DNA from 2 places in the Thalassospira sp. MCCC 1A02898 genome. Region 1 is predicted to be linked to the other one. Evidence: riboswitches for the same ligand, from Rfam matches in the RefSeq annotation. Region 1 holds a riboswitch; the other holds the start of a gene.

The links. Region 1 has a riboswitch for thiamine pyrophosphate ahead of thiM (hydroxyethylthiazole kinase). Riboswitches for the same ligand answer to the same signal wherever they lie in the genome.
Region 2: another riboswitch for thiamine pyrophosphate. It lies ahead of AUQ41_RS19075 (ABC transporter ATP-binding protein); the one in region 1 lies ahead of thiM (hydroxyethylthiazole kinase).

What each region holds. Positions count from the first base shown of each region.
Region 1 is NZ_LPXK01000001.1:585,474-600,555, reverse strand. It holds gene AUQ41_RS02765 (RsmB/NOP family class I SAM-dependent RNA methyltransferase) at 1-1,153, shown strand, start outside; gene rpe (ribulose-phosphate 3-epimerase) at 1,286-1,951, shown strand; gene AUQ41_RS02755 (DUF1674 domain-containing protein) at 2,038-2,301, opposite strand; gene AUQ41_RS02750 (Tex family protein) at 2,548-4,911, shown strand; TPP riboswitch at 5,028-5,134, shown strand; gene thiM (hydroxyethylthiazole kinase) at 5,205-6,014, shown strand; gene thiE (thiamine phosphate synthase) at 6,011-6,658, shown strand; gene AUQ41_RS02735 (hypothetical protein) at 6,838-7,143, shown strand; gene AUQ41_RS02730 (superoxide dismutase) at 7,440-8,045, shown strand; gene AUQ41_RS02725 (aldehyde dehydrogenase family protein) at 8,180-9,679, opposite strand; gene AUQ41_RS02720 (aspartate aminotransferase family protein) at 9,740-11,056, opposite strand; gene AUQ41_RS02715 (FAD-binding oxidoreductase) at 11,088-12,275, opposite strand; gene gcvA (transcriptional regulator GcvA) at 12,555-13,487, shown strand; gene AUQ41_RS02705 (MFS transporter) at 13,521-14,777, opposite strand; gene AUQ41_RS02700 (LysE family translocator) at 14,853-15,082, opposite strand, start outside.
Region 2 is NZ_LPXK01000013.1:507,005-522,086, reverse strand. It holds gene AUQ41_RS19125 (adenine phosphoribosyltransferase) at 117-644, shown strand; gene AUQ41_RS19120 (hypothetical protein) at 772-1,218, shown strand; gene AUQ41_RS19115 (Panacea domain-containing protein) at 1,341-1,901, shown strand; gene AUQ41_RS19110 (ChaN family lipoprotein) at 1,933-2,982, opposite strand; gene AUQ41_RS19105 (PLP-dependent aspartate aminotransferase family protein) at 3,018-4,172, opposite strand; gene AUQ41_RS19100 (FAD-binding oxidoreductase) at 4,275-5,588, shown strand; gene AUQ41_RS19095 (hypothetical protein) at 5,624-6,475, opposite strand; gene AUQ41_RS19090 (MBL fold metallo-hydrolase) at 6,567-7,619, opposite strand; gene AUQ41_RS19085 (ABC transporter substrate-binding protein) at 7,831-8,784, opposite strand; gene AUQ41_RS19080 (ABC transporter permease) at 8,862-9,674, opposite strand; gene AUQ41_RS19075 (ABC transporter ATP-binding protein) at 9,671-10,456, opposite strand; TPP riboswitch at 10,447-10,558, opposite strand; gene AUQ41_RS19070 (CoA transferase) at 10,628-11,983, opposite strand; gene AUQ41_RS19065 (citrate synthase) at 12,077-13,207, shown strand; gene AUQ41_RS19060 (quinone oxidoreductase) at 13,273-14,499, opposite strand; gene AUQ41_RS19055 (LysR family transcriptional regulator) at 14,386-15,082, shown strand, end outside.

The DNA of each region.
Region 1 (15,082 bases):
GGGCACCACGCTGCGTCATCTGGGCGAAATTGATGCCGTGCTTGCCCCGCGTTATCAACCACCACAGGACCGGGTCGCAGCACGCTTGACCAACATCCTGCGGCTTGGTGTGGCACAGCTGTTCTTTATGGATACGCCTGACTACGGTGCGGTCGACAGTACGGTCAATCTGGCGCGTGATGCGGGTTTGCATAAATACACCAAACTGATCAATGCCGTTCTGCGTGGCTTGCAGCGTGATGGCTTTGAATGGCCGGAAGGTGTTGAAGACTGGCAGCTCAACATCCCGGCATGGCTGCGCGGATCCTGGAAAAAGGCCTATGGCGCCGAGATCGCCCAAGGCATTGCCGAAGCAAGCCTTGGCCACGCGATGCTGGATCTGTCGATCAAGGATCGCAGCCAGACCGCCGAGTGGGCCGAAAAGATGGATGGCATTGTCCTGCAGACCGGATCGGTGCGACTTGAACCGGGTCGCCGTATCCGTGATCTTCCGGGTTACAAGGATGGCGACTGGTGGGTGCAGGACGCAGCCGCTGCCATTCCGGCAACCCTGTTTTCGGCCTACAAGGACAAAACCATCTATGACCTGTGCGCCGCACCGGGCGGCAAGACCATGCAGCTTGCATCCCTTGGTGCGAGTGCAATTGCGGTCGATAAATCCGAAGGTCGCCTGAAACGCGTTTTTGAAAACCTTGAACGTGTCTCGCTTGGCGCAGCAGTCGTCACCGGCGATGCCACCGATCTTGCACCTGATACGCCACGCGCCGATGCGGTTTTGCTTGATGCGCCCTGTTCAGCCACAGGCACCATCCGCCGCCATCCGGACATTCTGCTACGCCAGAATGACAAGCTGATGCAATCGCTTCTTCCCATTCAGACCAAGCTGCTTAATCAGGCGGACAAGCTTTTGAATGTCGGGGGAGAGCTGATCTATTGCACCTGTTCGCTGCAACCCGAAGAAGGCGAACATCAGGTCAAATCGTTCCTGGCGGATCATCCGAACTATGAACGCAAAGCCATCACCGCCGACGAACTGGGTGGCTGGGATGAAGCAATCAACGATGCGGGTGAATTGCGCATTCTCCCCATTCACATGGCCGATTTTGGCGGCATGGATGGATTTTTCTGTGCACGGCTTGTCAAAAAGTCCTGATTTTCAACCACAAAATCACGGTTTAACGCACACAAGGCAGCCATGAGTCCCATTCGGGTGACATAGGGGGCAATCTGGGGTATGAAGGCCGCGCATTTCCCATATCCCGCATTGCTTCAGGACCTGTGACGCATGACCACGTCAAATATTAAAATTGCACCTTCGATCCTTTCGGCGGATTTCGCCCAGCTTGGCGTTGATGTACGCGCTGTTGACGAAGCCGGCGCTGACTATATCCATATCGATGTGATGGATGGCCACTATGTGCCAAACATCACGATTGGCCCGGACGTGGTCAAGGCACTCCGCCCGCATAGCGACAAGGTGTTTGACGTGCATCTGATGATCGCACCGGTCGATCCATACATCGAGGCATTTGCCAATGCCGGTTCTGACATCATCACCATCCACGCCGAAGCCGGCCCGCACCTGCATCGCTCGCTTCAATTGATCAAGTCACTGGGCAAAAAAGCCGGTGTCTCGCTCAACCCGTCGACCCCGGAAAGTGTGATTGAATATGTCATGGACATGGTCGATCTGGTTCTGGTCATGACCGTGAACCCGGGCTTTGGCGGCCAGAAATTCATTCCAAGCCAGCTTGAGAAGATCAAACGCATCCGCAAGATGATTGATGCCACCGGCCGTGATATCGACCTTGAAGTCGATGGTGGCGTAAACCCGGAAATCGCCCCACAGGTGATCGAAGCCGGGGCCAATGTTCTGGTGGCTGGTTCCGCGACCTTCAAAGGCGGCCCGTCTGAATATGCCAACAACATCAAGGCTATCCGCGGCGCGTAACTCGCTGCCTTGCTGATCGCAAAAACAAAAAAAGGCCGGGGCACAATGCTCCGGCCTTTTTCGTGTCTGCTTTAAGCGCGTTCAGATCAGAAATCGATGCAGCGGCCCTTGTTTTCCCAATCGCCAAAGCGGGTCGGCTCAGGCCCCTTGGGTCCGCCGATTTCGCGGGCCTTGGCGGCGGCTTCCTTGGCGGCCTTGGCTTCGGCAAGCGCATTGATCGCGTCTTGAGACAATTGTGGTGCGGCTTCTGCTCCCGCAATCTCGTCAGATGCCGGATTGGCTTCTGCCTGCGGCTCTGCCTTTTCCGTGGGAACTTCGTGGATGACGGTTTCGCGGAACTTTCCGGCCATTCGTCTTCTCCTGCTTTGGGCACGGCCCGGTAAATCACATTTGCCAAAGAAATAACGTCCCAAACCAGAATCGGCAAGTCCGCTTGGCTTCGGGGCAAAGTGTCGACAAACCCACATGATTTCAGACCTTTGGAATCAAACAGGGAATCCTGGTGTGGATGCGGACAAAAATTTGGGAAAAACAGACTCTTTCCCGGCGCGTCCAAAGCCGCTATTCCAAGCGTACGAGCAAAACAAGGAGAAACCATGCGTCCAATTCCCCAGCGTATCGCCGAAGAACTTTCGGTTCGTCCGGAACAGGTCATTGCCACCATCGAGATGCTCAATGAAGGCTCCACCGTTCCGTTCATCGCCCGTTACCGGAAGGAAAAAACCGGCGGGCTTGATGACACCCAACTTCGTACGCTGGAAGAACGCCTGCGCTATCTGACCGAGCTTGAAGAACGCCGCGCATCCGTGCTTGAAAGCATCCGCGAACAGGAAAAACTGACGCCGGAACTCGAAGCCGCGATCAACGAGGCAGACACCAAAACCCGCCTTGAAGATCTTTACCTGCCCTATAAGAAAAAGCGCCGCACCAAGGCCCAGATTGCCCGCGAAGCCGGATTGGAGCCGCTGGCCGACAGCCTGTTTAACGACCCAACGCTTGACCCCGAAACCGAAGCCGCAAAATTTGTTGATGCTGAAAAAGGCGTTGAAGACACCAAGGCCGCCCTTGATGGCGCGCGTCAGATCCTGATGGAACGTTTTGCCGAGGATGCCGACCTTGTTGCCAAACTGCGTGACCACTTGTGGAATGAAGGTGAAATCACCGCATCAGTGATCGAGGGCAAACAGGCCGAAGGTGCCAAGTTCTCGGACTATTTCGAACATTCCGAAAAAATCAAAACCTGCCCGTCACACCGGGCACTGGCGCTTTTCCGCGGGCGCAACGAAGATATCCTTCAGCTTAAACTGACCCTTGGCAAAGAAGACGAAGACCGTCCGCGCAGCCAGCCGGGCCGCGCCGAGGTGATGATTGCCGCCCATGTCGGTATTGCCGACAAGGGCCGGGCGGCGGATAAGTGGCTGATGGACACTGTCCGCTGGACCTGGCGCGTCAAACTGTCGCTGTCGATTGAGCTGGATCTGTTTGGCACCCTTCGTGACTCCGCCGAGGAAGGTGCGATCAAGGTCTTTGCCGATAACCTGAAAGACCTGTTGCTCGCTGCCCCCGCCGGGCAAAAGGCGACCATGGGTCTTGATCCGGGCGTTCGAACCGGTGTCAAGGTTGCGGTTGTCGATGCCACAGGCAAACTGGTCGATACCGCAACAGTTTATCCCTTCCAGCCGCGCAATGACGTCGAAGGCGCGATCAACACCATGGCTGCGTTGGCGGCCCGCCATCAGATCGAACTGATCGCGATTGGTAACGGGACGTTTTCACGTGAAACCGACGAACTTGCCGGTCAGATGCTTAAACGCTTCCCGGCACTCAAGGCGACAAAGGTCATCGTCAACGAAGCCGGTGCGTCTGTTTATTCCGCATCGCAGTTCGCAGCCGAAGAATTCCCCGACCTTGATGTGTCGCTTCGCGGTGCAGCCTCCATCGCACGCCGCCTGCAAGACCCGCTGGCAGAACTGGTGAAGATCGAGCCGAAATCCATCGGTGTCGGGCAGTATCAGCATGATGTATCGGAAACCAAACTGGCCCGGTCGCTTGATGCCGTGGTTGAGGATTGCGTGAACGGTGTCGGCGTTGACCTTAATACCGCCTCCATCCCGCTTTTGACCCGTGTGGCCGGCCTGACCGAGACGCTGGCGCGCAATATTGTCGGGTATCGCGACTCCAATGGGGCGTTCCAGTCGCGTGCAGATCTTAAAAAGGTTGAGCGTCTCGGACCAAAGGCGTTCGAGCAGTGCGCGGGCTTCTTGCGTATTCGCGGCGCAAACAATCCGCTTGATGCATCGGCTGTTCACCCGGAAGCCTATCCGCTGGTCGAAAAGATCAGCGCCAAGGCCGCCAAGCCGTTGGCAGAACTGATCGGTGACTCGGCCTTTATCAAGACACTCCGCCCCGAAGATTTCGCCGACGACACATTCGGCGTTCCGACCATCCGCGACATCATTGCCGAGCTTGATAAGCCCGGCCGTGACCCGCGCCCGGAATTCAAGACCGCCAAATTCACCGAAGGTGTGAATGAGATCAAGGATCTGCGTACCGGCATGAAGCTTGAAGGCACGGTCACCAACGTCACCAATTTTGGGGCATTCGTTGATATCGGCGTGCATCAGGATGGCCTTGTCCATATCTCGCAGCTGGCCGACAAGTTCGTCGAAGACCCCCGTCAGGTGGTCAAGGCCGGTCAGATCGTGTCGGTCACCGTCATGGAAGTCGACGCGCCGCGTAAACGTATCGGGCTTTCGATGAAATCCGCACCGGATTACGAAGGCACGCGTGAAAAACGTGCAGACAATCGTGGCGATGCATCGCGCGGCAACCGTCCGCAGCATTCATCAGGCCCGCGCCATCAGGGCGGCCAAAGCCGTGGCAATGCCGGTGGTAACGCTGGCGGCGATGGCGGTGCGATGGCTGCCGCACTCAAGGCCGCGATGGAACGTCGCAAGTAACATATCGCAAAAAGGCTTCGAAACGGCGGGATGGCACATACCATTCCGCCGTTTTTCTTTTGCCCAATCATGCCGATCGGATGAATTGACAGAAGACGGTTTAAAACCCATGTTGAGCACTCACCAAGGGGAGCCCCGACAAGGGGGCTGAGAAACTGCCGCGCAGTGACCCTTTGAACCTGATCCAGTTCATACTGGCGTAGGGACGGTGCGAACGCGGATCACGACGTTCTCCATCTTTCCGACTTCGAACTGGGTCTCCATACGCAAAGTTTCTGCATTGGAGCCTCGACATGACGACCAAAATTTCCCAGACCGCAACCGATCTTTTTGAACGCATGCGTGCGACCAATCCGTTGGTCCAGTGCATCACCAACTATGTTGCAATGAACTATGCCGCCAATGTTTTACTGGCAGCGGGTGCATCGCCCGCAATGGTTCACACACCAGAAGAATCCGGTGAATTTGCCGCGATTGCCGGTGCGCTGACGGTCAATATCGGCACTCTTTCACCCAACTGGGTCGAAGGCATGATTGCCGCGGCCAAGTCGGCCAATGCAGCGGGCAAGCCCTGGGTGCTTGATCCGGTGGCGCATTTTGCCACCGGGTATCGCCGCGAGGCCGTGGCGGAGCTTTTGAAACTCAAACCCACCGTCATTCGCGGCAACGCATCGGAAATCATTGCGCTTGGCGGCGGCCAAAGTGCCGGTCAGGGTGTCGATAGCGGCGATCCGGTCGAACAGGCTGAAGAAGCCGCACGCGGCCTTGCCATCGCACAAGGTGCCATTGTTGCCGTTACGGGCGAGGTTGATTTTGTCACCGATGGCACAAGTTCGGTGCGCATTGCCGGTGGATCGGACCTGATGCCGAAAATCACCGCCACAGGCTGTTCGCTAACCGCGCTTGTTGGCGCCTATCTTGCGGTTGCACCGGATCAGGCGTTTGAAGCCACCGTTGCCGCCCTTGGCAATTTTGCCGTGGCGGGTGAAATCGCTGCCAAAACCGCAAACGGCCCGGCTTCCTTCATGACAGCCTTTATCGATGGCCTTTATCGCCTTGATGCCGCGACCTATGCCAAAAATCTTCGGGTCAATGTTCTATGAAGTCGTTTGATCTGTCGCTTTATCTCGTGCTTGATCCCGATCTGTGTCGCGACCATTCGATGGTGGAAACCACGATGGCCGCGATTGCAGGCGGTGCCACCCTCATTCAGCTGCGCGATAAAAAGGCCGGGACCGAGGGCCTCATTCGCGTTGGTCGGGAATTGATGAAGGCGATGGAAGGCACCAACGTACCACTGATCGTGAATGACGATATTGATGCCGCCATTGCCATTGGCGCACATGGCCTGCATGTCGGTCAGGATGATCTGCCTTCGCAGATTGCCCGCGACCGCCTTGGCCCGGACAAGATCATCGGCCTGTCGATTGAAAGCGAAGACGTCGCGCAAAAGGTGGACCGCACGATTGTCGATTATGTCGGCATCGGCCCGATATTTGCCACCGCAACCAAGCCCGACCATAAACCGGCAATCGGCTTTGACGGGCTTGAAAAACTGGTGCGGATGGTCGGATTACCATCGGTTGCGATTGGCGGGCTTAAGGGTGAACACGCCCTGCCGGCACTTGAAAGCGGTGCTGATGGCATTGCCGTTGTCTCGGCGATTTGTGGGCAGCCCAATCCAAAACAGGCCACCGCATATATCGCTAAAAAAATCAAATCAGCGCGGGCTTATCTGTCGCAGTAACCTTGGGCTTTCGCGGTGCAGATCTCCAATGACCAGAGCTGTTATGGGGCGCAAAACGCATGGCTGTTGCGCCCAAATAACAATGACCGGCACGGAAATGCCCCATTTGCGCCGTTAATTTTTCGGCTTCGTAGCGCACGTTATCAGGCATCAACCAAGAACAACCGCGCGAGGAAGCCATGCTTAGATCTCTGCGTAGTAAGCCGGTTGCCATTGCCCTGATTGGGCTTATGACGATCACGACAGCCGGGCTGGCTGCAATCAAGGTCGCACCCAAACCGACCACCGACAGCGTTACCATCCATTCCGAAATGGTGCGCGGTGAAGTGACCCTGCGCCACCCGGATGGCACCATCGCCATCAGGCGTGATTGCGTGCGGTTCCCGTGCAAGATTGACATCTCGTCGCTTGAACGCGGGGACTATGACGTCACACTGACAAATGGCGATGAAAGCCAGAAGATGGTAGGACTCTACAAAGAGTAGGCATCCCGCCTGCCCCACGACCCAAACCGTTCAAATTTTTCCGGAAAATCCGGGAACGTTTTGATGGCCTGAATGTTCATCATATATCGAACCATTCAAAGGTAATGTGGCGATGCGTTGCATAAACGCTCGTGCGTGCTAGATAAAGTAGCACGGGTAACGACCCGGATGCGCCAGTCGGCCCAGCAACAAAGGTTTCCAAGATGTTGCACGGGATTTTCACTTTTATCGACGGCGCAAAAAGGGATATGTTGCGTTACCGCACAGATTAATAATGAAAGTCGAGGAACTGTATCATGGCATTTGAACTCCCAGCACTTCCGTATGCATATGACGCGCTTGCGCCGGTCATGTCCGCTGAAACCCTTGAGTTTCACCATGACAAACATCACAACGCCTATGTTGTGAACGGCAACAAGCTGCTCGAAGGTTCGGGCCTTGAAGGCAAGTCGCTTGAAGAAGTTGTTGTTGCATCTTACGGCGACGCTTCCAAAGCAGGCCTGTTCAACAACGCTGCTCAGCACTGGAACCACATTGAGTTCTGGCAGATGATGAAGGGCAATGGCGGCGGCGCCATCCCGGGTGAACTCGAAAAGAAAATCGTTGAAGATTTCGGCTCTGTCGATGCCTTCAAAGAAGCCTTCATTCAGGCTGGCGTAACCCAGTTCGGTTCTGGCTGGTGCTGGCTTGCGATGGACAAGTCCGGTAAACTGGTTGTCACCAAGACCCCGAACGCGGAAAACCCGCTTGTTCACGGTCAGACCCCGCTGCTCGGTTGTGATGTTTGGGAACACTCCTACTACATCGATTACCGCAACGCGCGTCCGGACTATGTCAAAGCCTTCCTCGACAGCCTGGTTAACTGGGAATATGTCGCAGAGCGCTTCTCCAAAGCTGGCTAATCAGCCGACGCTTTGAGACTGAATTACAAAAGCGGCTCCTTCGGGGGCCGCTTTTTTTGTTTGCGCAACATAAACAATGAAAAACCCCGCCGGCAAACCGGCGGGGTTTGGATCGAACATGATCAAACGCGTGATCAGATATCGAATTTGATGCCCTGCGCGAGCGGCAACTCGCGGGAATAGTTGATAGTATTGGTTGCGCGGCGCATATAGCCTTTCCATGCGTCCGAACCGGATTCACGACCGCCACCGGTTTCTTTTTCACCACCGAACGCACCACCGATTTCCGCACCGGAAGGGCCGATATTGACGTTGGCGATACCGCAATCGGAACCGACCGAGGACAGAAACAGTTCGGTTTCGCGCAGATCGGTCGAGAAGATGCACGATGACAGACCCTGCGGCACGTCATTCTGAAGCGCGATGGCTTCTTCAAGGTTCTCGTACGTCATGACATACAGGATCGGTGCGAAGGTTTCGTGGCGCACGGTCTCGGTCTGGCCCGGCATTTCAACCACTGACGGGGTGACATAAAACGCGTTCGGATATTCCGATTCCAGGGTACGTTCGCCACCATGCACGGTGCCACCGTCTTTCTTGGCATTGGCAAGGGCGGCCTGCATGTTGGTAAAGGCTTCTTCATCGATCAGCGGACCAACCAGAACACCATCGGCCAGCGGATCGCCAATTTTCACCGACTTGTAAGCCGCAATGATTTTCGGCAGCAGCTGATCCTTGACATCCTTGTGAACGATCAGGCGACGAAGCGACGTGCAACGCTGACCACAGGTGCCAACAGCGGAGAACACAACCGCACGAACGGTCATATCCAGATCGGCAGACGGGGTCACGATCATGGCATTGTTGCCGCCAAGTTCAAGAATGGTGCGGCCAAAGCGCTGCGCAACACGCGGGGCAACTTCGCGGCCCATGCGGGTTGAACCGGTGGCTGAAATCAGCGCAACATCGCGGCTGTCGGTCATGATTTCACCGATTTCGCGATCACCAACCACAACCTGATGCAGGTTGGCCGGTGCATCACCAAATTTGGCAATCGCCTTTTCGAGGATCTTCTGGCAGGCAAGGGCTGTGACCGGGGTCTTTTCCGACGGCTTCCAGATCACGGCATTGCCGCAAGCCAGTGCAAGCGCTGTGTTCCACGCCCACGGCGCGACAGGGAAGTTGAACGCGGTGATCAGGCCAACAACACCCAGCGGATGCCAGTTTTCCATCATCTTGTGGCCCGGACGTTCGGACGCGATGGTCAGACCGTAAAGCTGGCGCGACAGACCGACTGCGAAGTCGCAGATGTCGATCATTTCCTGCACTTCGCCAAGACCTTCCTGATAGATCTTGCCGCATTCAAGCGACACCAGACGGCCCAGCGGTTCCTTGGCCGCGCGCAGTTCTTCACCCAGAAGACGCACCAGCTCGCCACGACGCGGACCGGGAACCTGACGCCATGCGCCAAACGCCTTTTTGGCGTTGCCGATAACATCGGTCATCTCGGCCGGGGTGGTTTCGGTGACACTGGCGAATTCCGAACCGTCAACCGGGGTCTGGACACTGAGGGTGCCATTGGCAATCTCTGCTTCGGACAAACCAAGTTCGGTCAGAATGGATTTGTAGCTCACAGTAAAACTCCCTTCGTTTTAAACTTTCCGGCGCGGATCACCGGCAAATTCGATCTCTGTTCAATCCCTGATATCCGCCACCTTGGGCAGCAGTTTGGCGATGATGGCAAAGGCCTCATCAACCTGATCAAACGGAATGGTCAAAGGTGCCAGCAGGCGCACCACATTTGCGTGCTCACCACTTGGCATTAACAATAGCCCGTTATCACGGGCCAGTTGCAACAAGCATTGCAAACGTTTGGGTGACGGTTTGCCGTCATCTGCAATCAATTCAAAGGCGCGCATCGCCCCGATGCCGCGCATGTTGCCGATCACATGCCCGCCGGGCAGATCGCGCAACCATGCGATATGGGTGGCGTATTTTTCACCAAGCTGCTTGGCCCGTGCAGTAAGCTTGTCGGTTTCCAGAACCTCAAACACGCCGGTTGCTGCCGCGCACGCGACAGGATTGCCGGAATAGGTGCCCCCAAGCCCGCCCGGAGCCAGCGCACTCATGACATCCTCGGCACCGGTGATGGCTGCCAACGGGAAGCCCCCGCCAATGCCCTTGCCCATGACAAGGATATCGGGCGCAACACCGGCATGCTCAATGGCAAACATCTTGCCCGTCCGGGCAAAGCCCGACTGGATTTCATCGGCAATCAATACCATACCGTTTTCATCACACAGGCGACGCAGGGCGACAAGAAACGCGCCATCCGCAGCACGAAAACCGCCTTCGCCCTGAACGGGTTCAATCACCACCGCCCCGACCGACGCCGGATCGGCGGAAACAGCAAACAGCTTGGCGATGGCGGCCATCGCATCATCAACCGATACACCGGTTTCGGGGCAGGGATATGGCAGATGCCATACCGGCCCCGGCAATGGACCCAGCCCGGTCTTATAGGGTTTGGTTTTACCCGTGAGCGAAAGGGTCGCAAGCGTCCTGCCATGGAAGCCGCCCTCAAAGGCGATTACGCCGGTGCGACCGGTAAAGGCGCGCGCAAGCTTCAGCGCATTTTCCATCGCCTCTGCGCCGGAATTGGTCAGCATTGATTTTGCCGGACCTTCAATCGGGCAGTTTGCTGCCAGCCACTCCGTGACCGCGACATAGGGCTCGTGCGGCAACGCATTATAGCAGCTGTGGGTAAAGCGTTCGCACTGGGCGGCAACGCGTTCCATCACCACCGGGTTGCGATGACCGACAGTCAAAACACCGATCCCGCCAATGAAATCGATATAGCGTTTGCCTTCGACATCCCATGCCTCGGCATTGAGCGCACGATCAAGATAGACCGGATGCACATTGCGCACCCCGGCCGATACCGACGCGATTGCGCGCTCGCGCATCTGCGTGCTGTCTTGGGCTGGTTTGGTGTTTTCGTCACGGGGCATGTGGGGCTGCTCCGACCTTTTTGTTGATGATTTAAATGACGTTCAGTTCAAGCACTGGGGCATTGTCACGGATGCGTTCATAACCAAACACCGACAGATCAAGAGTTTCATAGCCGTTTGTTGCGATCAGTTCGGCAATACCACGACCAACCGCCGGGCTTTGTTGCAGGCCATGGCCCGAGAACCCGTTGGCAAAGATGAAGTTTTTAACGTCCGTGTGACGGCCCAGAATCGCATTCTGATCGAGCAGGTTATAGGAATAGTGACCCGCCCAGGCATTGACGACCTTGATCGCCTCAAACCGTTCGCACCGCTCATACAGACCCGGCCAGATGATGTCGTCAAACAGGCTGTGATCGACGTCGAAATCCCAGCATTCTGGATCGCGATCCTTGGGTGGGGCAATGCCGGTAATAAAGAACTCGCCTTCCGGACGCACATAAAGGCCGCTTGGGTCAATCAGCATCGGGCAGGATGCGCTGATGTCTTCCGCGTCCCGGCAATTGAATACAAAGATGCAGCGTTTGCGTGGCTCGACCGGAATTTCAAGGCCGACCATCCGGGCAACCTTTGATCCGCCGGTGCCCGCCGCATTGACAAGCTGGCCACAGCCAAAACGACGACCGTCCTTAAGAACCACACCCGTAACCTGATCACCATCGCGCTGGACCTCGACGACTTCGCCGTCAATGTATTCGGCAGCGCGACGGCGGGCCTGTTTGCGGAATGACTGCATCAGGCAATAGGCATCAAACCAGCCTTCGCCCGTGCGTCCCCAGCAACCGGCCGCCAGATCGGATGTGTTCATCCACGGGTATTTCGCGGCAAGGTCATCAGGTTCCATCCAGATAATGTCACCGCCAAACTCGGTTTGCGTCGCATGGTTCTGACGCAGGATATCGCGCCCCTGATCGGTGGCCAGAATGAGGTAGCCCTTTTCATGCAGGGCAATGTCGACGTCGGAATCAAGATCGCGGTTGAGATTGCGCAGGAACTGAATGCCATAGGCCGACATTTCAATATTGATCGGGGTTGAAAACTGTTGGCGGATTGAAGCCGCCGAAAGTGCGGTCGAACAGAACTCATAGGTCGAGTCTTTTTCAATCACCAGAACCCGACCCTTGAAATCATCACGACCGGTCAAATGCCATGCGATGGAACTGCCGATAACCGCACCACCGACGATGATCACATCATAATTTTCGTCAACAGAACCCATTCTTGCCTTCTACCCGATGCAAATTGTTGCTTTCCGGCCGCTGATGAACCGGTATTTTGCGATGGTGCGCTGGAAACCGTTACCCGAATGAAGGGGGAGCCATCCTTCCAAAACATTCCAAAGTAACAGCATTCCAGCGCAGATGGCTGTCAGCCCAAACGCTTCTTGGGGTGGCGCGAGGGGGCTTTGAACCGTTTAAAACCGTACGCCTTGGCTGCACAGCAAACAAACGATATATTCGCACCATATCATTCCGTTTTGTTATGAACTGGTTTTGCCATGCGTCGCGTCCTGCCATCCCTTACCGCCCTGCAATTCTTTGAAAGTTCGGCCCGTCATCTGTCTTTCACCCGCGCGGCAGAGGAACTGAATGTGACGCAAAGCGCAATCAGCCGTCAGATCCGTGCGCTTGAGGAATATCTCGGGCGTGATCTTTTTCGCCGTGTGAAGAAACGCCTGAAACTGACCGCGGCCGGCGAAGCCTATGCCGCGCAGGTCCGTGACCTTCTGGATCGGGCCGAGGCCGCCACCTTGCAGGTCATGGCCTATTCCGATGCGGGCGGGATGCTCAATGTTGGGACGCTACCGACCTTTGGCGCACGCTGGCTTGTGCCGCGTCTTGGTGATTTCAAGGCAACCTGGCCGGACATTCAGCTCAATCTCATTACCCAGACGCGGGAATTCAATTTTGACCGCGAGGGTATCGATATCGCCATTCACTTTGGCGAAGACAACCTGCCGGGCTGCGTGACCCACCGTTTGATGGGGGAAACCCTGATTGCGGTCTGTGCGCCCAAGCTGCTTAAGGAAAATGACGATCTGCCGATTGCCCGCGAACGCGTGCGCAACTGTACTTTGTTGCAGCATTCCACCCGCCCGCGTGCATGGCAGGACTGGCTTGCGGCCACCGGCGTTGCCGTGGTCGATGAACTGGCTGGCCCCCGGTTTGAGCATTTCCACATGGTCATTCAGGCCGCTGTCGCAGGTCTTGGGCTGGCACTTTTGCCGGAATTTCTGGTACGTGAAGAGCTTGAAAACGGGCGTCTGGTCGCACCCTTTGATGTATCGATCCCCAACCAGCACGCCTATTACGTGGTTTATCCCAAGGAAAAGGAAAACAACTTTGCAGTCCGCGCGTTTCGCGACTGGCTGATTGCAACCTGTCGCACCGAACAGGATGACCGCCCCATCCCGTCGGGCACCGCCGCCTGAGAACTGGTCAAATTGAGCTAAGCGGCTGGTGATCTAGTCAGCGCCAATCTTTTCGGACGATCCAGCACGCATCGCTGCACAAAGTTGCACCGCCACAACAACAAACAGGAAGTAAAGTGCGACCTGCCAGTCGCCCAGAAGGTCATGCAAGGCCCCAAACAAAACCGGGCCGATGGCCGCAAACAGATAGCCCACCGATTGCGCCATGCCCGACAGTCGAGCAGACGTTTGCGGATCTGCCCCACGCATGCCGACAAGGGTCAGAGCAATACTGATCATGCTGCCTTGCCCAAGCCCCATGCATACCGCCCACACATAGGGCAATTCGGTGGTGGCAAAGACAAAGCCCGGAATGGCGATGATCAACGGAATATGAAGCACCAGCATCGCCAGTTTCTTGTTGGCAATCCTCGAATAAATCAGCGGCGCACCAAAGGCAGCCGGAATGCCGAATACGTTAAACAGGGTCAGAAGCGTGGCGGCTTCGGCCTCGGAAATGCCGTGATCAATGAAGACTTTGGCAACCCAGGCGGTGCCGGTATAGAACATCAGCGACTGACAACCAAAGAACAGTGCCAGCCACCAGGCTTCGACATTTTTCCAGAGCGAAATACGCGTAACCGGTGCCGGTGCCGCGCCGACATGGCGATAGCGCAACATCGGTAGCCAGCAAACAAAGGCAATCGCGGCAAATACCGCCCAAACGCCGAGCGACCAGCGCCAATCACCATCCGCCGCGTTTCGGAGCGGGATCGAAACAAATGCCGCGATCGTCGCACCACTGGACATGGTGAAGGTGTAAAGGGCAGTCACCAGTGCCACATGGGTCGGAAAACTGCGTCGTACCAGTGATGGGGTCAATACGTTCAGAACCGCAATTGCCGCGCCCAAAATAATGGTTCCGACCACCATGATGTCATAGGCCCCGCTGGCGCGAAGCCCCTGCCCGATGGCGATGAACAGCAACATGGTCAGAAGAGTCGCTTCGAGACCGAATTTCTGCCCCAGACGCGGCGCAAACATTGAAAGCACGCCAAAGCTCAAAACCGGCAGCGTTGTCAGCAAACCAAGCTGGGTCCCTGAAAGCGACAGATCAGTACCGATGATTTCCGCCAAAGGCCCCAGACCGACAATACTGCCCCGCATGTTCGCCGCCAAAAGCAAGATCGCCAGCAAAAATCCGATATGCGCCCCCAAATGATGGAAGCCACGCCCGGCATTCGATGCGGCATTCTTTCCCGGCGTTGTCTTCTCGGAAGGATTGGTGTGTGGGGCCGTCTTGTCAGTCATCTGGATGATCCATGTTGTGTCGCGATGGTGGCGCGGACAGAAATTCAGTTCGGCATAAATTCAAAAATCGGGCTTTCAGACCGCAACAACACCCCACAATACCCGGAGCGCAACCAGCACAAACAGAACGGCAATGATCCGCTCAATCCAGGCAGCGTGATCGCGCAACCAGGGCAACACCGCCCCGTGCGACAATCCGACGGCGACAAGGCAATACCACGCCCCGTCGATTACGGCGGCGGTAAACGCCAGAAGGAACTTGCCGCCCCATTCAAACTCGGGCGAAACAAACTGGCTGAAAAGGG
Region 2 (15,082 bases), on a different contig from region 1:
ACCTTGCCAATTCACTCTGTTTCGGGCATCAAGTGACGCCGTATGTGATCTGGCCGTGATATTCACGGCTTTTGATCTGCGACGTCGTATTTCCTGATATCTGGCCGGAGTATCCCATGTCGATCAAGTCGTTGATTCGTACCATTCCCGATTACCCGAAAAAGGGCATCATGTTTCGGGATATCACGACGCTGTTCGAGGACCCGTATGGTCTTAGCGAAGTGATCGACAGCTTCGCCGCCGAATTCCAGGACAAGAAGATCGAAATGATCGCCGGGATCGAAGCGCGTGGCTTTGTGATCGGTCCGGCGGTTGCCGTGGCCCTTGGTATCGGTTTCGTCACCATCCGCAAGCAGGGCAAGCTTCCGGCTGAAACGGTCGGTGTCGAATATGAACTTGAATATGGCACCGACGTCATCGAAATTCACAAGGATGCCGTCAAACCGGGCAGTCGGGTTCTGATCATGGATGATCTGATTGCCACCGGTGGCACTGCCCTTGCCGCCATTGATCTGGTCGAAAAGATCGGGGCAGAGGTCGCAGGTTGCGCCTTTATCATTGATTTGCCGGATCTTGGCGGGGCGCAGAAAATCCGCGATCGCGGTATCGAAGAATTCCACTTGGTCGAATTCGAAGGCGATTAAGACGCTCGGAAACTGATGTGAGTGGCAGGAATTGCGAATTTCCTGCCGTATCACTATATATTCATGTATAATGCATGAGTTGAATTAGGTCTTAGCCCATATCGGTCTTTCGCCAAGGCAGAGGAACATGATCGCACCGGTCCAAAACGCACAGACAGTTTCACAGGTTGGCCAGTATGGCCGACTTGCGCCTGCTGGTGCGCGCGGTGTGGCAACAGCCGACCGGGATAATCAGGTCGAGGCATCGTCTCAGAACTACACCTATGACCCCGATGATGACGGCATTCTGTTTAATGCCTATGTCGATGGCAAAAACAAACGTCAATCGGGGCAGGGCAATCCCGGCGAACAGAAAGACCAGCGTACCGAACAGCGCAATCTGTCAGCTGCGCGTCGCGCAAGTGATCGCGAGGGGGCTGTCGATATGCCCAGCGAGATCGATTTTGCCAGCCTGCTTGATCCATCGATCCCGTTTGATCTGTCGGCCAATAGCGGTACATCGTTTTATGCGGTGGTCAATGCAGTGGCCCACGGTGTCGGCGTACGCGGCAAGCATCTGGATGCGACCGTTTAGCAAGGCCTGACCAAAGGCACTTCAAACCGCTACTTTCCCCGAAAATTTAAAAACCTGATCGGTGATGCTTGTTGGCACCTGCCATAGGTTTTATGATCCTTGGCAACACGTGATCGTATCCCATGACCATCGGGCACAGCATGAAGAACAAGCCGGTTCTCAATACGGTATTTGATGCCGCATTCAGGTTCATTGACCTCGCACTCAATGACAACGAATACTTGCAGCCGCAAAAACTGCATCGTTTGTTGTATCTGGCGCAGGCTTATTACGGCGCGAACTATCACGGCAACATGTTGATGCCGGCCATCTTTGTGGCAGAGGAATTCGGCCCGGTCGAACCCAACCTTTATGCCGTGATGGAAGAATCCCGGCCTGATGTGCGGCTGAAATCGGTTGATCCGAAAACCATCCATTTTCTTGAAAGCATCTGGGCGCAGTTTGGTCATCACACGGTCGAACATCTCAGTGTTACCGTGCGAAATCATCCACCCTTTACCAAGGCCTACAAGGAAGGGATCGGAACGATCATTCCGTTCGACGAACTGGTTGAATTTTATGCCTCTGTCCGCAAAACCGCGACCACGCCCGAGGCCAAGGAAGTCGTGCGCCCGCGCGTCATGCGCTCCCACAAAGGCAAACCGGTTGCGACCACCGACTGGTTGCCGCGCAAAATCAAGTAATCCGAAAAGATTGGCTGAACGGGTTTTGGGGTTATTGCCCCATTCCGAGATTCTGGCACGGATCGCCACGCGCGATGTCATTGGTAAACCACATGAAATCGATATCGTCGGGCGCACCAAACCGCATGGCGTAGTCCTCGATGCTTGACGCGTCCGGGCCGGGATCATCGGCCTCGATCAGGCTGACGACTGCGATCTCGCGCGCCTCAAGATCCGGTTCATAGCGCTGCAAATGCCAGGGGGTGGCAATGCTGTGGCGGACATGCATGGCACCCGCAATCAGGAAGGCACCATCAATGCCGTCAATATTTGCCGCATCGCTCATCGCGCGTGCAAGCGACGCATCGCGGGCAAACTGAACGGCGGAAAAACCACCCAGCATGCTTTCGGGCAACATGTTGCAGTGCCCCTCGGCGATTTCGACATTGAAGCGATCAAGTATTTCTGTCGGCATATCTGGCAAATCAAGCTTGGCTGCCAGATCATCGGGCAAGGCATCGTTGCCATTGCTGATCATGGGTTTAAGCAGATCATCCGGCAGATTACCCGCCACCATCATCAAACCGTTGTCGCGTGCAGCCTGCGCAATCGGCGCATAGTCATGCCATGACGGCCAACCGCGATCTTCCCACGCCATCGCCGGACCGAGTTCCGAAACCGGAAGCGTCTGCCAGCTGTCTTCAAGCGATGCCTGTTGATCACGGGCAAACATTTCCCAGACAATCGCACGTTCACGTTCATCCGACTTGCTGAGTGCATTGACCAGCTGTGCCTGATGGTGATGGTGGATGGGATTGTCGTGCTTTTCACCAATCAGGATATATTTGCGACCTGACAGCCGTTCGACCAGCGTATCAAACATGATGTATTCGCCTGCCACCACGTCAAAAATCAAACCCGGCGCCGGGGGCAGGGCATTGACGTCGGTCAGGCTGCCCTGGGGGGTCTTGCTATCATGCGCAACCGTCGGGGCGATGGGAATGATCGTCGATGCCAGCGCAACCACAGAGACACCGACAGTGCGTTTGACGGCACGTGTCCATGATCTGACTGCGATTTGGATTGGCATCGACTTGGGCATCGATCAGTTGATTCCTGATTGAAAACGGATGTGTCTTATTTGCTTAAGCGCAAGGCCGTTTCAAGGTCGTTAACAAGGTCATCACAATCTTCGATCCCGACCGAAAGACGCAGAAGGTCTGCCGGTACCGGGCTGGTCGGCCCTTCGACCGAGGATCGATGTTCGATCAGGCTTTCAACCCCGCCAAGCGATGTCGCGCGTTTAAACAGTTTGCACTGGTTGTGGAAATCAACCGCACGCTTTTCACCACCCTTGACGCGCAGCGACAACATCCCTCCAAAGCCACCTGACATCTGCTTTTTGGCAATGTCATGACCGACATGGCTTTCAAGGCCGGGATACTGGACCTGTTCGATCTCCGGGTGGTCTTCGAAATGCTTGGCAATCGCCATGGCATTGGCACTGGCGCGTTCCACACGGATTGAAAGTGTGCGCATCCCGCGCAGCAAAAGCCACGTTTCAAACACGCCCAGAACTGCACCGCCTGATGCGTGCTGTTTGCAAACACGTTGCCAGAAGTCGCTGTCCTTGGCAGTGGTCAGGGATCCCGCCAAAACGTCACTATGACCGTTCAGATATTTGGTCGCCGAATGCATGACGATATCGGCACCAAAATCAATCGGACGGGTCAGAAGCGGCGTGGCAACGGTGTTGTCAACGACCACAAAGGCACCAGCGGCCTTAGCCAGTTTGGCAACAGCGGCAATATCGGTGATTTGCCAATCCGGGTTGGCCGGGGTTTCAAGCCAGACCAGCTTGGTCTTGCCGGCAACAATGTGCTTGTCCCAATCGGCAATATCGGCGTTATCGACAAAATCAAAACTCAGCCCGGCACGCACACCACTATCAAGCATGAAGCTGCGCAGCGCCCAATACATCACCTTGGGGGCGACGACATGGTCACCCGGGTTCAGCGCATGCAAAACCGCGACGGCAGCCGCCATGCCCGATGCAAACAGGCGGGTTTCAGAACCGCCTTCAAGTTCGTTCAGGACTGCACAGGCCTGATCATAGGTCGGGTTGTCCGCACGCGTATAGCAGCGACCGTCGTGATAGCTCAGATCAGTGTTTCGTTCGAACGTGGTCGACGGATAAAGCGGCGGAGTAACGGATTTAGTGGCTTCATCGACCCAGCCAAGCGCCTGTGCACTTACGGTGGCGGGGGACTGTTTTTTTGCATGATCAGACATGGTGGCACCTGATTTGGTTGAGATTTGTTGGCGCGCAACATAACGTGGTTCCCGCCACACACCAAATTGAATTGCCACCAAAACCAATCTTTAGGTCCCCACATGACGAATTATCCGAAAATCACCCTGCCAAAGGAATGCGACGTCGTTGTCATCGGCGGCGGCATTCACGGGTCATCAAGCGCCTATTACCTGACCAAGGCCGGCATGAAAGTCGTGCTTCTGGAAAAGGATACCATCGCGTCACACCAGTCCGGTCGTGCCTGGGGCTTTGTCCGCCAACAGGGGCGTGACCCGGTAGAACTGCCATTGATGATCGAATGTAACAAGATCTGGAAAGGTCTTGAAAAGGAACTGAATGCCGATCTGGAATGGCGCCAGGGCGGGGTGCTGTTTGTCGCCCGCGATGACAAGGAAATGTCGGAATTCGAGGGCTGGATTAACGACACCAAACACTTTGGCATCGAAACCCAGGTCCTTGACCCCAAGGGGGTCGAAAAACTGACACCGGGGATCACAACACCGGGTGTTGGCGGGATCTACACGCCCTCAGACGGGCAGGCCGAACCGAAAAAGGCCGCCCCGGCAATTGCCAAGCGCGCCAGTGAATTGGGTGCTGTGATTGCCGAGGGCTGCGGCGCGCTTTCGATTGAAACAGAGGCCGGCGCGATCAGTTCGGTGGTATCCGAGCAGGGCGAAATCAAATGCAAATACGTCATCTGTGCGGCCGGGGCTGCGACGCATAAATTCGTTGCCAAGTTCGGGCGGCGTTTACCACAACAAACCACGCGCGGGACCGTGATCCGCACCACACCGGTACCCGATATTTCTGCCGCGGGCACGCTGGCGGCTGGGCTTGCATTCCGGCAACGCGCAGATGGGTCGATGAACATCGCCGATGAATTCATGACCGACATTGATTTGACGCTGGGCCGGTTTAAATACGCCCGCGATTTCATGCCTGGGCTGTTTGACAACTGGGCGACCTTCAAGTTCCACTTTAACAAGCGTTTCTTTGATGATCTGGTGGATCGCATGCCGGGATCGGATGCATCAAGGCAACCCATGATCGGACGACGCACCAATCAGGCGGAGCCTTATGAGGTGCGGGTTAAAAACGCCATGCGCAATCTGCAAAAGGTCCTGCCACAGATCAAGAAAGTCGGCATCGTCGATACCTGGGCGGGCGACATTGACGTCACCCCGGATGCGGTGCCGGTGATTGATCAGTTTGACAATCCCAAGCACTTCTTTGTCGCATCGGGATTCTCGGGCCATGGCTTTGCCATGGGACCGGTGGTTGGCAAGGTGCTGGCCGACTGGATCACCACCGGGCAACCGTCGATCACCTTAAAGGGCATGGAACTTTCAAGGTTCGAAGACGGTACCCGCCGCACGCCGCGGACACGGGTCTGATCGCGTGTTCTGAAACTCAATTCGGGTAGGGGCGGTTACAGGCTGCGTGCCAGTCGCAGGATAATCGCCCCGCCCAGTGTCATCATGGTCGAGGACAGCTTCACAAGGTTAAGCTTCTCGCCCATGAAGAACACCCCGATCAAAAGGGCAAAGACAATGCCGGTTTCCCGCAGGGCGACCACAAGCGGGATCGGTGCCTGTGTAAAGGCCCACATCACAGTGGCATAGGCCGCAAAGGACGCGGTGCCACCAATTGCAAAGACCTTTTTGCCAGATCGCGCGATATCGGCAAGGATGCGCGGGCGCATGAAGGTCACGATCACGGCAAAGATCACAACGTTGCCAATCGTCTGATAGCTGTAATAGCCAAGCGCCGTGCCAGCCAGCCTTGCACCGGTGCCATCGACCAGTGAATAGCTGCTGATGAAACAACCGGTAATGATTGCGGCAAGGGCAGCATTGCGGTTACGCATGCCATCGGCTTGTCGCGTGATGCACATGCTGATGATGCCAACCCCGATGATAACAATCGCCAGCCACTCGCTGACATGCAGGGTAACCCCCATGATCAACACGGACACCGCCGCAACAATCAGCGGCGAAGACCCGCGTGCAATCGGATAAACCTGGCTGAGATCGCCCAAACGATAGGCCAGGATCAGAAACAACTGATAGCCGATATGAAGTCCAAGGGAGGTCAGCAGATAAGGCCAGCTTTCGGGGGCAGGAAGGTCAACAAACGGCAACAGGGTCAGAACAATCGGCGTATGACCCAGCACGATCGCCGTCATGTTCATCAGTTTGTCCGAACCACCCTTGACCAGTGCATTCCACACGGCATGCATCAGGGCAGCGCCCATTACAGCAAGAAAGACAGTCAAACTCATGGCGGGGCGACCAATGTTACGGTTTTGTGACGCAATCATTGATGCTTAGCATGCAGTTTGAAAAACCACCAAACCGAACTTGAAAGGGCAGCTATGAGCCAGACGCCGAATGCTCAACCTTTTGCGTGGTTGTCGATGCGGGTGCGGCTTTGCCATCAAAGAACCGGGTCGCGCCGATTGGTGGGGCAATGAAATCGCCATCTGCTATTCCGGCCTCCTTGCGGGCCGCCGCCAACCGGACCGGCGGCTCATCCACCGGCTCGGCCGTCAGGACAAACGTGCCCCAATGAATGGCAAGCGCCTGTTTGACGCCCATTTTCTGCATGATCTGAATGGCTTCTTCGGGATTGCAATGTGCATTGCGCATGAAGTCGCGCGGGTCATAGGCCCCGATTGGGATCAGGCCGAAATCAATCCCGCCGTGGATTGCGCCCATTTCCGTAAACAGGGCTTCGTTCCAGCCGGTATCACCGACAAAATAGAACCGATAGCCGTCAGCGAATTCAAGGATATAGCCACCCCACAGCATTTCCTTTCGGTCCTTGGTGGTGCGGCTTGACCAGTGATTGGACGGCACGTGGGTGATTTTCAGATCATCGTGATGATGGCTTTCATCCCAATCCAGTTCGACATAGCGATCAGCACGAATGCCCGCCTTTTCGAGAAGTGCACCATTTTTCAGCGGCAGGACATAACGCGGCGCATTGCCAAGCTGCGTCAGGCTGGCCAGGTCGAAATGGTCATAGTGATTATGTGACAGCAACACCAGATCAAGCTTGGGCAACTGATCGATGGCAAGGCCCGGCTGTGTATAGCGTTTCGGTCCAACGCGTTTGAACGGTGATGCGCGGTCGGAAAACACCGGATCGGTCAGAATATTAAGCCCGCCATATTGCACCAGAACCGTGGCATGGCCGACCCATGTGACCTGCAGGCGTTTGGGATCTGGGTTGTGGATTGCGTCGTGATCAGGCGTTTCGGTGGGGATTTTACCGACCTGATGTTTGGCCTTCGGCCAGTTATCATCACCGAAATAGCGCCGCTTTAAGAAATGCCGGAACGACCGTTTAACCGGATCAGGCAGGGGGTGACGGTTTTCAAAGCCGCTATCGGTGTGATGGGCTGGTTTTGTTTGCTGCTGCACGTTTGGATCCTGATCCGGTTTGCGTATGATCGCCATTCTGCATTTTGTGCGGGTGACCATAAGGTAACTGGGAATTTGACCTGCGCAAGCGAAAGGCCGGAACGCGGGACACACATTCCGGCCTTTCTTGCTGGTCTGCCCATGCGGGGTGCAGACCAATGCTTTCGCAGTTGCTGGGGCGAGCCTTGCGAAAGCAGGGGGGGACTGAATTTTATTCGATCACGGTCGCATAGGTCTCAAGCGCCGGGCTTTCGGTGATCAGGCCCTGTTTGACCATGTAATCGGCAAAGCGGGCATAGCGCGCCTTATCAAGGGCGGCCGGACGCAGCGCAAAGCGCGGCAGGGTATCGGCCCATGCCTTGATATTGAGTTCATCATCAAGGTTCGGATAGGCGGCAATAAAGGCCTGCCAGCTGTCATCAGGATGGTTGATCAGGTACTGAACACCTTCTTCAAGAGCGGCCAGCATGCGGGCATAACGCGGGTCATCGACCTTGTCGTTGCGCACGGTCAGGATCAGCTCGTCATAGGGCGGAACGCCCTCTTCCTCGACATAAAATGCCTTGCCGGGTTTGCCTTCGATTTCCATCTGGTTGAGCTCGAAATTGCGATAGCCACCAATGATCGCATCGACCTGACCGGAATACAGCGACGGCGAGAGCGAGAAGTTCACATTGATCAGCTCAACATCATCGATCGAAACCCCATGATTGCCAAGCATGGTGCCCAGAAGCGCATCCTCAAATCCGGCCAGCGAATAACCGATTTTCTTGCCTTTCAGATCGGCAATTTCCTTGATCGGGCCGTCTTCAAGAACGATCAGGCTGTTAAGCGGGGTGGCAACCAGTGTGCCGATACGGGTCAGCGGCAGGCCTTCGGCCGCCTGAACATGAAGTTGAGGCTGATAGTTTACGGCAACATCGCCCTGACCGGCGGCAACAAGGCGCGGTGGGGCGGACGGATCGGATGGTTCGATCAGTTCGACATCCAGATCATGATTGGCAAAAAAGCCCTTTTCCTTGGCAACAATCAGCGGTGCGTGATCGGGGTTCACAAACCAGTCAAGAAGTATGACCAGCTTGTCCGCAGCAAAGGCGGTTGAAGACGTTCCAAGAACAAGTGCGCCCAGTGCGGTCGCGGTGATCATGGATTTAAGGCGTGACATGGATGAACCTCCGTAAGATGCGCCATATAAATAGTATGAGGATTAAAACGCTGCCAAACAGGCAGGCGTGTGGTGTCTTACCGAACCGGTTTCAGGCTGTCGGGTTGCCATGGCAGGGCTGCGCGCAGCACGCGATCCACAATGAAATATTGCGTGATCGAAAACGCGCACAGGATCAGAAGACAGGCAAAAACCATATCGATCTGAACCCGCGCATTGGCATGCAGCATCAGATAACCCAGCCCGTGACTGGACCCGACCCATTCGCCAATCACCGCCCCGATCGGGGCAACGGCGGTGGCAACGCGGAAACCCGATGCAAAGGCGGGCAGGGCGGCAGGCAACCGGATATGGGTCAAAAGCCGCCAACGACTTGCCCCCATGGTGCGCGCCAGATCAAGCCAGCCGGTTTCGGTGCGTGACAGGCCATCGAAAAAGGCGACTGTGACCGGGAAGAAAATGATCAACGCTGCCATGGCGATTTTGGAGGCCAGCCCAAAGCCGAGCCAAAGAACCAGAAGCGGGGCCAATGCAAAGAACGGGATCGCCTGCGAAACCAACAGGATCGGCATCAACCAGAAACGTACTGGCGAAAACAGCGCCATCGGAATGGCGGCCAGCGTGCCAAGGGCCGCACCGGCAAACAGACCGATCACGGTTTCCGCAATGGTGTATTTCGCATGATCGAACAGGACGGCATGACGCGCGATCAGCGTGTGCCAAACATCTGCGGGCGGGGGCAGCATGTATTTCGGCGCACCGGTCACAATCACCAACAACTGCCAAGTGGCAATCAGGGCAATGATAATGATCAGCGGCCGCGCAAGGATCAGCCAGCGGCGCTCCGACAGTGCCTTTTTATTTGTATGAGGATTGTTTTGCGTGCTCATGCCGCGCCCTCCGACCGCTCGGCACCGAGTTGGCCAAGCAGTTCGGCCTGCTGTGCCAGGATCTCGGGATCGGCAATATTGCGCGGGCTTTGTCCCTTGGGCGTGATGGCGTCTTGCAATTGTGCCGGGCTGCCAGTCAGGACATGAACGCGGTCGCCAAGGCGCAATGCCTCAAGCGGGTCGTGGGTCACAAGCAACACCGTCTTGCCGCGCAGCACCCGTGCGGCCAGTTCCTGCAAACGCAGGCGGTTGAGCGGATCAAGCGCCGAGAACGGCTCGTCCATCAAAACGACCGGGCGATCTTCCATCAATGTGCGGGCAAGGGCCGCGCGCTGTTTCATGCCACCGGACAGTTCAGCCGGGCGCAGGTCTGCCGCATCACGTAATCCGACTTCGGTCAGTAAATGTGAGGCTTTCTCATAATCGGGTTTTTCGTGGCGTAAAACTGCACCCAGCACCACATTTTCAAGAACACTGCGCCATGGCAGTAACAGGTCCTGCTGCGCCATATAGGCAACCCGACCGTCAAGCGCGATGTTGTCCGAACAGGTGATGGTCCCGCTAACATCGCCTTCGACGAGGCCTGCGAAATAGCGCAAAAGCGTGCTTTTGCCGACACCACTTGGACCGAGTAGGCAGGTAAAGCTTCCCGCCTGCAAGGTCAGGTCAAGATCATGGAAAATATCGACGCCGTTGAAAGCCACGCGGGCCGCACGGAGCGCAATATCAAATCTGGTTGGATTGTCTTGCGCCATCTGGGGCGCGTGTTCTGTGTTGCGCATTCGATCCTTCCTACGCCGGTCTTAACCGGTTCAGGTTCAAAGGGTCGTTCGGCAACACCGAACCTCTCAGCCGATTTACGATCGGCCCCCCCGGAGATCAGGGGACTATGCGCAGACAAATCGCTGACGTCAAGTTTTGTAACAGTTCTTGGACTTGATCCTGATCACAGCTTACCAGTGCGCACCATGACGATGCAGCTTTCCTGCCGGATGATCCCAATGATGTGGTGTTCCTGCGATACTGACCGGAAAGGCGATGCGTCGGGCTGAGCCCCAGTCTGTGACTTCTGGATGCGGGGCAATATCAGCATCGGTTTCCGCGGCGATCATTCCAATGCAATCAGGTGTTGCTGTCTTGCTTAACATATGGGCTGGTCGGGCCAATGAGTGGCGGGCGGTTGTGACTTCGCCATGCGTGGCGCGGCGGATCAGGGCGCGAACAGCACTGGCGGCCATCAAATATCCCGTCGCGTGATCAAGGGCCTGTACCGGAAGCGGTAGGGGCTTTTTCGAGCCTGAATGTGTCATGCCCCAATCGGCAATGCCGCAGCTCATTTGCACGAGGCTGTCAAACCCGCGTCGTTTGGCCCAGGGCCCGGTCCAGCCATAGGCAGACAACGTCACATCAATCAGCGCCGGGTTAATGGCGCGCAGCGTTTTGGCGTCATACCCCAATTCCGGCAGGGCGTCAGGGCGATAGCCATGCAGCAAGATGTCGGCATTCGACAGCAGTTCTTCAAACAGCTTTCGGTCTTCCCGGTCCCGCAGATCAAGTCCCGCGCACCGTTTGCCAAGTGTGACTTCGGGAATGGCCGCACCTTCGTCCCAGCCCGGCGGATCGATGCGCAACACATCGGCACCATAAGCCGCCAGAAAACGCCCGGCGACGGGGTCGGCCAGGATACGGGTCAGATCAAGAACGCGGACGCCACGTAGCGGTCGGGCCGGGTCAATTGATGCGGGGGTGACATTGGTGTTTGCGTGCTGGTCCCAGCAGATCAGTGGATCGGTTGCGATGGATTTTCCTTGCGGATGTGCCTGCCATTCCGCAAGGCTGTGCATGGTTGCGGCACAGCCATTGGCCGCAACAATTTCGTTTTCAAGCATATCACTTTGCCAATCCCTTACCGCCATCGCCAGATCATCGCGGGTTTCGTAATCGCCCAGAACAGAAAGTGCCGCCGCGCGGTGATGTGGCGCATTGGTATGTATCCGGATCCACCCGTCACGCGTTTGATAGTCGCCCGCCAGCGGGTCCCAGACGTTTGGCAATGTCCAGCCCTGTGGGCGGATTGTCATATTGAACCATTTCGACGCCAGCCGCTGATCAACCGTTACCGGTGCGCCTGATCCGGTTTCAAGGGCGCGCCAGTCTGAAATCATCGCGGCGGCCATCCCGATACTCGCGCAGGCGAGTTCGGTGACTGCGAAATAGGACGGCAAGGCATCTGTGCCGATGGTTGTGATTGCAGGTGTTTCAGAAAGACCAAGGGCACTGGCGATCTGGGGTGTGAACCGGTTGGGCATGATGGCGTTTCCTTTCTCAAGGGGCGGAACCAGTAAGGACCAAAGCATCATGCCGGACTGGACAAACCGTCAATCTTGATCAAGATAATCAATATGAAAAAAATCGATGACGGATCATTCTGCACATTGTCAGCAGCGGATGTGTGCGCACAGGTCGGCATATCGCGCGACACGCTTTACGCCTATGTCAGCAGGGGGATTGTGCGCGCTGTTGCCCATCCGGGTGATGCACGCAAAAGCCTGTATGACCGGCGTGATGTCGCCAAACTGCATGATCGCAAACGACGTGGACGGTCGCGGCAATCTGTTGCAGCCTCGACCATTGATTGGGGGGAGCCGATCCTTGTGTCGGGCATCACCCGCATTGCCGATGGGCAGTTTTACTATCGCGGTCAAAACGCCGTCGAACTGTCCCACACCATGACGCTTGAGGACGCGGCCGGTCTTTTGGCAGGGCTTCGATGCGATCCTGTGTTGAATGCCGTGCCGGACTTTGTTCCGGCCAAACATGATCTGGCGCTTCCGCGTATGGTGGCGATGTTGGCAGAGCTTATGACCGGATCGCCCCGTGGTGATGGTCGCCCGATCGCCGCACGGATCATTCGGCTTGGCGCCCTGGCCGCTGCCGGTATCTTAGACGACGGGAAAAGCCCGATCCATTTGGTCCTGGCAAATGCATGGTCAGATCATGAAAGTGCGCCGGACCTGTTGCGTCGGGCTCTCGTGCTTTGTGCCGATCACGAGCTTAATGCATCGGCCTATGCGGTGCGTGTTGCTGCATCGGCCGGGGCGACCATACCGGCATCCCTGATGGCGGGGTTGTCGACCCTGTCGGGTACGCGCCATGGCGGCCTGACACCGAGATGTCGGGCGTGGATGGATCAGGTCGAAAAAGCTGGCGGCAAGATTGATCCCGATCATGTGCCGCCGGGGTTTGGTCATCCGCTTTATCCCGATGGCGATCCGCGCACCCGTGCACTCATGCAGGCCTGTGGTCAGACTGGCGATGCGTTCTGGGCACGCATTGCAAATCTGGTCACGCAAAATACCGGGCAGCATCCCAGCCTTGATTTCGGATTGGCCTTGATCGAACGCGAACTTTGTCTCCCGAAGGGGGCAGGGCTTGGTATTTTTGCCGTCGGGCGCATGATAGGCTGGATCGCGCATCTTTTTGAGCAGCGCAAAAGTGGCAAGATCATTCGGCCACGCGCCATTGCAGGGTAAATCCATATCACTTTAAAGCGGGCCGAACGCGATCAGGCTATGCCAAATGACACGATCAATCGCCTTTAGTCTGTGCGCAGGACGATTGAGCCTGCTGATCGACCGGCCTCAAGATCGTCATGGGCCTGTTTGACATCTGACAGGTTATATTCGGAAGCTGCTGCAAAGTTTGACTGCCTCGCAAAGTCAAACCACTGGTTGGCAAGCCTGTGGTAGCGATCATTGTCTGACAGAAGTGCTAGGATACTGGGCCGGATCAGAAAGCGGTTTTTCAGAAGCTCTGGCGGGATTGGGGCGACGTTACCTGCGATTTGCCCGATACTCATAGTGACACCAAATGGTTTGGTGGACTGAATGGTTTTGAGAAGGTTATCGCCGCCAATGCCATCAATTGCGTAGTCAACACCTTCGCCGTTGGTCAGGCGCGCGACGGCCTTTTTAAAATCTTCCTGTTTATAAAGAACCGTATGGTCTGCGCCCAATGCACGCGCAAGATCGGCTTTTTCGGTGGAGCCAACGGTGCCGATAACCTTGAGGCCGAGATGTTTGGCCCAACGCACGAGTATTTGACCCAATCCACCGGCGGCGGCATGGATCAGTACGGTTTCGCTTGCCTTGGGGGAGAGGCATTCCGTTAACAGCATGCAGGCCGTAAGGCCACGCAAAAATGTTCCTGCGACTTTCTTATCACTCAGGTCATCGGGTATTTTGATCACATGTTGGGCGGGAATATTACGTTCGGTGACGTAACCACCAAGGGGGAAGCCCGCATAAATTACCCGGTCACCAGCAGAGAACCCGGTTATGTTTTTTCCGGCCTCCTTGATCACCCCAATCGCCTCAAGGCCGAGTGTGGCTGGCATTTCAGGCATGGGATAAAGACCTTTGCGAAAATAGATGTCGGCGAAATTAATGCCGATCCGTGATTGTTTTATCCGAACTTCATCATGCGAGGGGGCAGGAATGGTGATTTGCTCAACACATAACTGATCCGAACTACCAGCCTGATGAATTTTTACGGTCGTAACTGTCGTGACTGTAGTTAATGTCATGCGGGGGACTCCAATATAGCGATATAACTCGATTAACTTGATGGAGCTTATTTCGGGTTCGTTTTGTTTGGAATTCCATATATTGTCGACCTTAATGGGGAAAAATGCGCATTGAGGGATTGGGCGATGAATTGGGAAGATTTCCGATATTTTTTGAGTGTTGCCGAAACGGGAAGCTTTTCTGCCGCTGCCAGAAAGCTTTCTGTTGATCACAGCACGGTTGCGCGTCGGGTAGGGCAACTCGAAAAGGACCTCTGTGTCAGGTTAATTGATCGGTTGCCCAAGGCGGTGATGTTAACCGTCGAAGGCAAGCAGATTGCAGACCAAGGGCAACGGGCGCAGAATGAGATGCTGTCGGTTGAAAGATTAACCGCCGCGATGGGGGATACCGTATCGGGAACGGTGTGCATCAGTGTGCCGCCGGCGATTGCAAACATCATGATTGCGCCTCACTTGGGCGAACTGCGGCAAGAGCACCCGGGGATCGAACTTGTGTTATTGGGGGAATCCTCTTTTAGTGCCTTGGATAAACGTCAGGCAGATATTGCCTTGCGTTTGTCGCGTCCGACACATCAAGACCTGATCACGCGAAAGATCGGCAATCTGTCTTTTGGGTTCTATGCCGCCAAAGGATATTCCAAACCTGAAAACGAATGGGAATTTATCAACTGGGATGATGCCAATTCAGAGATCCCGCAATATGCCTGGTTGGAAAAGCATATGGGCCAACGCAGTGTTTCCTTGCGAGCCAATGATATCAGTATTCAGGCCGAGGCTGCGGCGACCGGGATCGGCGTTGCTTTGTTGCCATGCTATGTTGGGG